One region of the Mesobacillus jeotgali genome, then DNA from elsewhere that is predicted to be linked to it. Evidence: predicted binding sites of a transcription regulator. Region 1 holds the regulator's gene; the other holds the start of a gene.
What was found. Region 1 encodes Rex, which represses fermentation and respiration genes when NADH is low (regulators of the CRP and FNR family bind a similar motif). Its sites were predicted from a motif close to TTGTGAAATATTTCACAA; they were not measured.

Region 1 (5,746 bases):
AATCGAAACATTGGAACCGTATTGAATATTGCCAGTAATCGAAGGCAGTTTTTCAACGATTGTTTTTAATAAGGTTGATTTTCCGACACCATTTGGTCCAACCAGAGCAGTGCTGTCGCCGCGCGAAAGATTGAAGGAGATATTTTTAGATACGACTTCATTTTGATAGCCGACAGATAGTGTATTCACCTTCAGGACATCATTGCCGCTCTGCCGTTCGATTTGGAAGCTGAACGATGCCGACTTTTCATCACCCTTTGGCCTGTCCATCCGATCGATTTTTTCAAGCTGCTTCCTGCGGCTCTGGGCACGCTTAGTCGTTGATGCCCTGGCCAGGTTTCGCTGGATAAAGTCCTGCAGCTTGGAGATCTCATCCTGCTGCTTCTCATACAGCTTCAGGTCGCGTTCGTAATTCGCGGCTTTCTGCTCTAAATATGAACTGTAATTGCCAGGAAACTTCGACAGCTGATGGCGGGAGATTTCATATACTTGGTTCACGACCTTATCAAGGAAGTAACGGTCGTGGGAGACAATCAGGATGGCTCCGTTATAGCCCTGCAAATACTGCTCAAGCCAGGAAAGCGTATCAATATCCAGGTGGTTCGTCGGTTCATCCAGTATCAAAATATCCGGGCGGGTCAATAATAGCTTCGCCAATGCGAGTCTAGTTTTCTGTCCGCCGCTTAAAGTGGATATTTTTGTGGAATAATCAAAAGAATGGAAGTTCAGCCCGTGGAGGACGGAACGGATATCGGCTTCATATTGGTAGCCGCCTTTTTCCTTGAACTGGACCTGCAGCAAGTCATACTCTTTTAGGACTCTTTCATATTCTGTCTCGTTTGACAGGATGTCTGGATCCGACATTTTTTCCTCAAGTCTGCGCAAGTCTTTTTCCATGTTGTGCAGATGGTCAAAAACAGCCAGCATTTCATCCCAGATGCTTTTCTCGGACTCCAGACCGGTATTTTGGGCCAGATAGCCAATTGTTGTACCTTTTGGGCGGATGATTTCGCCGCCGTCATGTGATTCGTACCCGGCGATGATTTTTAGCAGGGTTGATTTTCCTGCCCCGTTCCGGCCGACAAGCGCTACTCGGTCATTGGTCTGTATTTCAAACTTTATATTCGATAAAATAAGATCAGCAGCAAAATATTTTGATAGCTGATTAACCTGTAATAAAATCATTATTTTTCACCTCTATTGCCTTAGAGATAGTGTAACCCATTAATATAGGCACGGCAATATGTGCGAACTGCGGTAGGTGGGACGGTATAAAAAAATTCCCTTTGTATTGTGAACATTGAAACAAAGTTCACACACAAGTTTGACAAAATAGTGTATCATTTGGTAGAAAGGAGCTTTTACATGGCAGAATTTACGCATTTTAACGAAGAGGGCAGAGCAAAGATGGTCGATGTGAGTGAAAAAGCGGAGACGGTTCGTACTGCAGTCGCCCATTCAAGCATAACCGTGAATGAAGATATATATGTGAGAATCACTGAAAATAAAATGAAAAAAGGGGATGTCCTTGCAGTGGCACAGGTAGCAGGCATCATGGCGGCGAAAAAAACGTCAGAAATCATCCCGATGTGCCACCCGATTCCATTAACAGGCATTGACCTTTCATTCGAATGGGAGCAAAATGGAAATGACTATATTTTAAATATCGCTGCATCTGTTAAAACAAAAGGGAATACGGGTGTAGAAATGGAAGCGTTAACAGCAGCTTCAGCTTGTGCGCTGACTGTTTATGATATGTGCAAGGCCGTTGATAAAGGCATGGTGATCGGCAAGACGTATCTTGTTGAAAAAACCGGCGGTAAAAACGGTGATTTCAAGAGAGAAGAAAAGTTGAGATAGAAATACGGACAGGGTGGAGGATGGAGAATGACGAATGATGCTATGAAGATTCCGCAGGCAACCGCAAAACGTTTGCCACTGTATTACCGGTTCTTATTGAACTTGCATTCTTCAGGTAAGCAAAGGGTGTCATCCGCGGAATTAAGTGAAGCGGTAAAAGTGGATTCAGCGACAATCCGGAGGGACTTTTCCTACTTTGGAGCTCTGGGTAAAAAGGGGTACGGCTACAATGTCAATTACCTGCTGACTTTTTTCCGAAAGACGCTTGACCAGGATGAACTGACGAAGGTAGCCTTGATTGGTGTCGGAAATCTGGGAACAGCATTTTTGAATTATAATTTTTCCAAGAACAATAATACGAAAATTGAGATCGCCTTTGATGTGGATCCAGGCAAGGTTGGCACGAAAATTGGTGACGTTGCAGTGTATCACATGGATGACCTTGACAAGGTTGTCGTCGAGGAAGGTATCCAGGTCGCAATCCTGACTGTTCCTTCAGCAGTAGCACAGTCGATAACAGACCGATTGGTGCAGGCGAATATCAAGGGAATCCTGAACTTTACACCAGCGAGACTGAATGTGCCGGCGTCCATCAGGATTCATCACATTGATTTGGCGGTTGAATTGCAGTCATTGATTTATTTCTTAAAGCATTATCCAACAGATACTGAAACAACAGAATCGGTAGAATAAAAAATAGCTCCTTCATGATGAAGGAGCTATTTTTTCTGTATATTCTTAAGTTTAAAATGGAACATGATCATCCTGATGCCGGACCCGAAGTCGAACGTGGCAAGGGCTACAAGCAGATAGCTAAAGAATCCCCAGCCTGTCTCATTTACATTCTGGATGGCGAAATAGGTGAATAAGCTGCCTAACAAGATGTAGACAACGCCTGAAAATAAAGGCGATTGCTTCATAACTTAAAATCCCCCAATAAAGCTTTGAATTTTCTCTGCTTCTTTTATCATTCTCTCAATGTCTTCCCTAAATACGGATTGAATCAGTACAACCATTGTATTCATTGTAACATGGGCAATGATTGGCACGATAATCCGCTTTGTTTTTACATAAAGGAAAGCAAAGGTGAATCCCATTGCTGAGTACAGGATCACATGCTCCGGCTCCATATGCGCAAGCGCGAATATGACAGAGCTTATGAGCGCTGAGAAAAAGAAATTCATTTTCTTATGCAGGCTGCCGAATATGATTTTTCGGAAGACGATTTCCTCTAATATAGGGCCAATAATCGAACTGACTAAAATGACAATCGGGAACATTTCGATCAGCTTGATGATTTCCTGTGTATTCTCCGAGCCCATTTCGATTCCAATCATATTCTCGATGCTTGCCGCAATCGATTGGGCGAACAGAGCAAGGAAGACACCAGCGAAAGCCCAGGCTGCTGAGCTTACCGGTGATGAAGCATCACGCAGGTCAGCACCTGTCCTGCGTTCCTTCCTTAGCAGCAGGAGCACAATCACAAGTGTCAGCGAAAAGCTGATCACGAGCCAGTAGGGAATCGAGAGTGTCTCCATTTCTTCCAGGCTTTTTCCCATTGCAGCTCCAATAAAGGCAACAATCGGGATGCCGATGAGGCTTGAAAGCTGCATGGCGATATAGGCGATAATGACGTACCAGTATTCCTTTTTCAATATGATAATCTCCTTCTATTCGGATCGGTCTATGTGTATGCCATAAAAGTTGTTATAAGAATGCTATCTATCCATTTTACTAGTAATCATCAGGAAAGTTCAAATATCAGGGTGTCTCGTGAACATTTTGGTTAAAATTCCGGTGAACTGGCATACTCTTTATGGTGGTCTTTTTTAGCCATGCTGCCGTGGAGTACGCGAAAAATAGTACTTGCTGTCGAAGGGCATGTAGGTAGATTTAGATGTTAATTTTTATAAAAAAAGTTAGGCTTCACGCTTGCAAAAAAAATAGAGATTCATTATTATATAAATTGTGTTAGCACTCTATTGAGGCGAGTGCTAATAAACAATAATCTACATATAATTTGAGGAGGTTGTTTCACTTGATCAAGCCACTAGGAGATCGCATTATTATCGAGCTTGTTGAGTCTGAAGAAAAAACTGCAAGCGGTATCGTTTTACCCGACACAGCGAAAGAAAAACCTCAAGAAGGTAAAGTCGTAGCTGTTGGAACTGGCCGAGTTCTTGAAAGCGGCGAGCGCGTTGCTCTTGAAGTTGCAGTCGGAGACCGCATTATCTTCTCAAAATACGCAGGCACAGAAGTAAAGTACCAGGGCAATGAGTACCTGATCCTACGTGAAAACGACATTCTAGCAGTTGTAGAATAATCACTGCGATTATAGACAGAACGTTAAAACATTAATAATCTGAGGAGGTTTTTTACAATGGCAAAAGAAATTAAGTTCAGTGAAGAAGCACGCCGCGCGATGCTTCGCGGGGTAGATTCTCTTGCAAATGCAGTAAAAGTAACTCTTGGACCAAAGGGACGCAACGTGGTTCTTGAGAAGAAATTCGGCTCACCTCTAATCACTAACGATGGTGTAACAATCGCAAAAGAAATCGAACTTGAAGATGCATTCGAAAACATGGGTGCTAAGCTTGTTGCTGAAGTAGCTAGCAAGACGAATGACGTTGCTGGTGACGGTACGACAACTGCAACAGTTCTTGCTCAAGCGATGATTCGCGAGGGTCTTAAGAACGTAACTGCCGGCGCTAACCCAATGGGAATCCGCAAAGGTATTGAAAAGGCTGTTATTACTGCTGTTGAAGAGTTAAAAGCTATTTCTAAACCAATCGAAAGCAAAGCTTCTATCGCACAGGTTGCGGCTATCTCTGCTGCTGACGAAGAAGTTGGCCAATTGATTGCAGAAGCGATGGAGCGCGTTGGCAACGACGGCGTTATCACAATCGAAGAATCGAAAGGCTTCACTACAGAATTGGACGTTGTTGAAGGTATGCAGTTCGACCGCGGATATGCATCTCCTTACATGGTAACTGATTCTGACAAAATGGAAGCTGTTCTTGAAAACCCATATATCCTGATCACTGACAAGAAGATCGGCAATATCCAAGAAATCCTTCCTGTCCTTGAGCAAGTTGTCCAACAAGGCAAGCCATTATTGATCGTTGCTGAAGATGTTGAAGGTGAAGCACTTGCTACATTAGTAGTCAACAAGCTTCGCGGAACATTCAATGCAGTAGCAGTTAAGGCTCCTGGCTTCGGTGACCGCCGTAAGGCTATGCTTGAAGACATCGCTGCATTGACTGGCGGTGAAGTGATCACTGAAGAGCTTGGCCGTGACCTTAAGTCTGCTACAATCACATCTCTTGGACGCGCTTCTAAAGTTGTTGTTACAAAAGAAAATACAACAGTCGTTGAAGGTGCTGGAGACAGTGCTCAAATCGAGAGCCGCGTAAACCAAATCCGTGTTCAAATGGAAGAAACAACTTCTGAATTTGACCGTGAAAAATTACAAGAGCGCCTTGCTAAGCTTGCTGGCGGCGTTGCAGTCATCAAGGTTGGTGCTGCTACTGAAACTGAATTGAAAGAACGTAAGCTTCGCATTGAAGATGCTCTTAACTCAACTCGCGCAGCAGTTGAAGAAGGTATCGTATCAGGCGGTGGCGTAGCGCTTCTTAACGTATACAACAAAGTGGCTGGAATCCAGGCTGAAGGCGACGAAGCAACTGGCATTAACATCGTCCTTCGCGCTATGGAAGAACCAGTTCGCCAGATCGCTCACAACGCAGGCCTTGAAGGTTCTGTTATCGTTGAGCGCTTGAAGCGCGAAGAAGTCGGAACAGGCTTCAACGCTGCAACTGGCGAGTGGGTAAACATGATCGAAGCTGGAATCGTTGACCCAACTAAAGTTACACGTTATGCACTTCAA
Region 2 (5,746 bases), 1.6 Mb from region 1:
TTCGCAGTCTGAGTATGGCTGTGTATCGCCTGCTTGCCCGTAATCAGACGGAAGGAATCGTCTGCGGGACTTACCTTTGGCTCAATCCATTCGACGATCGGCATGAAACCAGCTGCTTTATATGTTTCACTGTAAAATTCAACTTTCCCGGATGGAGTTTTTAATTTCGGCATTTCTCCGATCGTAATTTCCTCATTCGGGAACATGATTGTACCTTTTTCCCTAAGCTGTTTATACGTAATACCGGTCGGTGCAAGCATCGCTTCATTCAATTCATCCAGTGTGAAATTGAAGTGCTGACCAACTCCGCAAGCTTTTGCGAGCTCCGTATAAATCTCATGGATCGGCTTTGTTTCTGGATGGACTTTCTCCACCATTTGCTGGCGAAGGGCGATTCCAGGAATCTTACCTGATAAACCTTCTATTACTTCATCGCGTTCAATATATGTCACTTCAGGAAGGACGTAGTGAGCCAATTGTGCAGTTTCAGACATTTGAACATCTATTGCCACCACAAGATCCATTTTAGAAAGTGCTTCCTTCATGACTTTAGGATTTCCGTAACCAAGTGCTGCATTGGAATGATAATAAATTGCCGCCTTCATTTTTCCTTCCAGAGCTTCTTTTGCCACGATTGTTGCTACACCGTTTTCTGGGTAGGCAATCGGGAATTCCTTGGATCCTGCCTTTGGAATATCTGGTTCTTTTGGACTCGGGTGTTTAGACTTGTCAAGCTTACCCAGCGAAGGTTTTCCGCCAAATATACTTCCGCCTTTTTGCTGGTAGTTTCCAAGTAAAGCATTGAACATTGCTACGGCACGGCCGGTTTCTGTACTATTTTCATAGTTGCAGCCGAAAGCACCTCTCCATGATTGCTCAATCAATGCCTTCGGTTTGGCTTTGCCCATATCTACTGCAATACGAGTGATAGCGTCTGCAGGTATACCGGTGATTCCTTCTGCCCATTCTGGCGTGTATTTTTTCAGTTCCTTCGCATATTCCTCATAACCAATTGTGTAGTTCTTAATGAACTCTGTATCCTGAAGGTTTTCTTTTATCAATACATGTGACATCGCCAGCACCAGTGCCAGGTCTGTGCCAGGACGGATCGCAAGCCATTCGGTCGCCAGGTTGCCGGTATTGTTCAAACGAGGATCAACAATAACAATCTTGGCTCCGTTATCCTTCGCGGCTGCCAGAGATTGTACGGAACTAGGACGGATGCCGTCACCATAGCTCCTGCCAATGAACATAATATATTTTGCATTGCTGATATCTGCGCTAGTAGCCGTTACCCCTACTGTATGAAGAAAACCTGCATCCCTGGAGTTCGAGCAAACTACATGGTGCGTATAATAGTTGGCAGAACCCAGGGCATTGATGAATCGAGGGGAATAAAATTTCCCTGAAGCACGGGGGTCCTCCGTTAATGCGACTGACTGGGGACCATGTTCTTTAATGATTTTGTTCAATTTTTCAGCGATTTCTTTATAAGCTTGTTCCCATGTGATCGGCTCAAATTTCTTGTTGCCCACCCTTTTTAAAGGCTGTGTCAGCCTGTCTTTTGAATAAACAACAGTAGCATAACCATGCCCTCTCGCACACAGCTTTCCTTTCGAATAAGGATGGTCAGGGTGCCCCGTCAGCTTCCATAAGCGGCCATTTTTGATGTGGCCGATCATTCCGCATTTGCTTGAACATGCATTGCATGTACTAGGAATCTCCTTCACTACTGCATTTGCTCCTGCTTTCACATAATTTTTGGACCATTCATTAAAGCCTACTGTTCCCGCAGATGCCAGAGCAGCAGTAGCAGCAGAGGCTTTGATAAATCCACGACGTGATAGTTTTGTTTCCACCATTTTAACTAGCCCTCCTTTTACTCCCGACCGGTAAAACATATTGGATGTAATGCCTATATTGCATTGTCACAGGCACATTCGATAACATGATGCTTCTTCCAACAATGCTAAAGTTTAATCTTTTTGACTCTTTAGCAAAATTCCTGACTGATGGAATTGAATCTGTTATTATAGCTTTTTTCAAAAGATTGTCCATCACTAAAAGCATCACCACCTTAAACAGATTTACGCTTTTGGAACATTATTGTTTTTACAACCTTTTTACGCATTTGAAGCTGGGAGTCTCCTCGAAAAGAGCCCAGATGCAGCAATCAAAGCGAAAACAGCCAAAATTTAAGATCTACAGGTAATTATTTCGATGCGCCTGCAGGGTCTCAATCAATATTCTTGTCAACCTCTGATAAAATGAGTGCTCTGTTACCAGCGAAAGCTGCGATTCGAATTCTTCCAGCCAATCGAAATGATCATCCATAAATTCAGCTGTAAAGTGTTCAGGAGCATGCTCTATGAAATAGGCCAGCAATTCCAGCAGGATAGCCAAGTGGTCCGGCATGCCCTGTAATTCAACAGGAATATCGATCTTTAGCTTTTCTAACAGAAAATTGATATGTAACGCCGAATCACCCAGGATATACCCTTTGTCCCGTGCAAAGGGAAGTGTACAAGTTTTGTCCTGTGTCCACGGTTTATACAAAGATTCAACCGGAATGGCAGCCTGCTTTTGCATGCTTCCAATAGAGGTCATGAATAATTCTTGAAACTTTTCATAGCTTTCAGGCAAGACTTCCTCTAAGGAAAAAGTATGATTGTAATGATTCTTGATCGATTCTTCCAGCTTCTTCAGAAGATCTTGTTCCTTAATCTCATCCCAGATCTCTATAGTTGGATGTTTATATAAATCTGCAAGGACTAAAAAAACATTCGCACACTCTTTCTTGTTATCTAATCCAATCACCGGGATTCACCACCTTTCGAATACACCTTCACTATATGGCATAAAAGTTTGTGAAACAATATACATTCTGTGGCGAAACCCTCTTGAGTATGTGAAGGAATTCACCTAAATTAACTTTAATGAATCCTCCATAAGTTCTATCGACATAACTGATTTCTCCTGGTTTGACTGAGGATATAGTGACTCAGCGGCACTTCATTTGTGAATTTTCTTTTACATATGTATGAATATCTGGCAAACTCGCCTCTTTTTTAAAGGTTTAATCGTAAAATGAAAGTATAGAATAATGCCCCCTGAGGTGACGATTATGTCTCTGTTAACCAATTGGCTTGAAAGCCTTAGTTACGATCTGGAGATCTCAGAATCCTGCACCAGGACGATCAGCCCGCTGAGTTCCTGTTCAGCTTGTTTTGACGCATGCCCGGATGAAGCCATCCTGCTTGAGAATCAAAAAATGATGATTGATGAAAAAAGATGCACTTCCTGCGGTGTCTGTATCACAGCCTGTCCTGTACAGGCTATCAAAGGACAATCTCCTTCAAGAAAGGTCAGCCAGGATCATCTTCTGCTCGAGCAGGAATCGCCGCTGCCAAGCTTAACTGAACTGCTTTACTACCATAAAAAAGGAATACGCTTTATTTATCAGCCTTCTTTATATTCGAAGTTAGTAAACCGAATCAGCCAGGCCAATGAAGTCCTGGGCGCCATGTCACTTGAACTCCTGCAGGTTACAAACCATTTGGTCCTGGAGCCAAAAGAGCAGCCAAGGTTATCAAGACGGGACTTTTTTGCAAAGCTCTCTTCCGACAGCAGGAAAACTGTTCTTTCTTCCGTGACACCTGTTAAATGGCGCTTCAATGAAAGCAATTTTAAACCTTCCCTTCTGTTCAAGGATTGGTCTTTTTATAAAGTGGAAATCAACGAGGATGAGTGCACACTATGTGAAGCCTGTTTTAATATTTGTCCCTCTGGCGTATTCAGCCTCGGGGAGAACGAGCTTATAATGAATGAAAACCAATGCACCGGATGCCATTTATGCTTGGACATTTGCAGAACGAGCGCAATAACAGTTGAGCAAGAGGTTCACAAGGCTCCGTCAGTCTCTTATAGCTTGAGTAAGAACATTTGCAAACAATGCGGCACTTCCTTTCATGCCTGGGAAGAATCTGATGCATGCCATATATGCAGCACAATTAAAAAGCCCAATTTTTTCCTTTGAGTGAATGGGCTATAATAGAGGCACTGGCCATTAGAAGCCCATTTTTTTAAACTGCTTCCATGCCCAGTGCTTTTTTTAATGACTATCTCTTTCCGCCTTTTTCGTTTCATTGTAAAAAAAAAACTAGGAAGTGAAAGCTTCCTAGTTCGATGTTATTCTTCCTCTCCCAAGAGGAAGTCTGGGTTCAAGTCTTCGAATTCGTCATCATCGAGGCCATGGCCCCACTCATCATCATCGCAATCGCATCCGCCTGGATGAGTGACAACGCATACCTTCGTTTCACCAATGACTTCCACAAGGAATTCCCTCTCGACGTGAACGATGATTTTGTTGCCATTAGGCGAAATGACCGCTTCGATACAGTTTGGCTGCTGCAGAACCTCTACAAGGACATCATGATCATCCATGCAATCAGGGTCACGGTACTTCAGCTTGATGACATCGCAGTAAGTTACTTTCTCCGTCACTACTTCAGTTTTTGTATTATCATCAAAGGAGTACCAGATGTTGGCTTCGTAAGACCCGTTTACTTCAACCACTTTCCCTACCTTTTTTGCCTTATACTTATGGTTTATGACCCAAGCGCCCAGAATGCTGCTCGGATTATGCGCTGGGTTGATCGTATGATTGGACTGCGTGAATTTGCGTCCCTTCGCTACGACGGCTTTCGTAATAATCTCTCTGTAATCTCCCATTGCGAGCGAAACCTCCTCAATCTTTTTCAATTCATCCTATGCGTGATATTAGACTAGTGTGCGATTAATTTTAGAACCACTGGTAAAAACTTAGGCATAGTTCATTGTATGCCCATACATGCTGAATGTTCCCAATTGAAGAAAGTTGATGGGTAATTAAGATTGTATTGATTTCATATCGCAGTCCCCGAAAAGAGATACTCCAGACTGGAGAAGCAGTCCACTCACCTTCCCAACAGGACCCTTATCTGATCCAATGAAGAACAAAAAGCTCAAGCGCCTCGTTCATCCCCGACAAGCGCTGGAGGGCCTGACATTGAAGTCGTTCTTTGACTTCATTGGCAGAACCGAAGCGTCTCGAGGGGCTAGGCGCTGGAGCTGGATTAAGACACCCACATGTAGTTATCCACACAAAAATGCTTTTAAAATTTCCTATACAATAAAAAAATGGCACCCTATAATCGGGTGCCATTTACTCTTCAATGATTAATGGTTGTGCGTATGGCAGCTTGCTTCGTTTTTCAAAGCTGCACCTGTTTCGCCGCGAAGTACATCTCCGCCAGTTGCTGCGACTACTTCATCTGTAACTGTATTGGAAATTGTTGTAGCTACTAGCTGAAGCAATTCATTAACATCAATTTGCGATTGCTTGAACTCCTGGACTACTGGAATTTCATCCAGTTGTTGTTCTAAAGAAGCAATTTTTGCTTCCGTCTTCTTCAACGCTTCTGTTTTTCCGTAATGCTGAAAGTTAACAGCCTGTTTTTGAAGGCCTTTAATAGAAGAAATAAGTGTTTTCACTTTTTCATTCTCATGGATTTGCGCTTCTGCACGTTTGAAAAAGTCAACTTCTTCTGTTTCCGCAATCATTCTTGCGATTTCTCTTGAACGCTGGATAATGTCATCTTTATTGTATTTTGCCAACTTAGTTCACCTCAACTGGTTGTATTTCTTCTACCATTTCCCCGTTTAATGACCATGTTTTTGCATCTGTGATCTTAACCTTGACGATTTT

Region 2: the regulator Rex is predicted to act here: its motif matches at 2,907-2,924, upstream of FOF60_RS09170 (4Fe-4S dicluster domain-containing protein).

The regions. Positions count from the first base shown of each region.
Region 1 is NZ_CP109811.1:248,996-254,741, forward strand. It holds gene abc-f (ribosomal protection-like ABC-F family protein) at 1-1,185, opposite strand, end outside; gene moaC (cyclic pyranopterin monophosphate synthase MoaC) at 1,366-1,860, shown strand; gene FOF60_RS01380 (redox-sensing transcriptional repressor Rex) at 1,888-2,553, shown strand; gene FOF60_RS01385 (YdiK family protein) at 2,580-2,780, opposite strand; gene FOF60_RS01390 (CPBP family intramembrane glutamic endopeptidase) at 2,784-3,515, opposite strand; gene groES (co-chaperone GroES) at 3,899-4,183, shown strand; gene groL (chaperonin GroEL) at 4,241-5,746, shown strand, end outside.
Region 2 is NZ_CP109811.1:1,857,047-1,862,792, reverse strand. It holds gene FOF60_RS09180 (molybdopterin-containing oxidoreductase family protein) at 1-1,862, opposite strand, end outside; gene FOF60_RS09175 (molecular chaperone TorD family protein) at 2,203-2,817, opposite strand; gene FOF60_RS09170 (4Fe-4S dicluster domain-containing protein) at 3,125-4,036, shown strand; gene FOF60_RS09165 (outer spore coat protein CotE) at 4,189-4,731, opposite strand; gene FOF60_RS09160 (YlbF/YmcA family competence regulator) at 5,218-5,655, opposite strand; gene miaB (tRNA (N6-isopentenyl adenosine(37)-C2)-methylthiotransferase MiaB) at 5,657-5,746, opposite strand, start outside.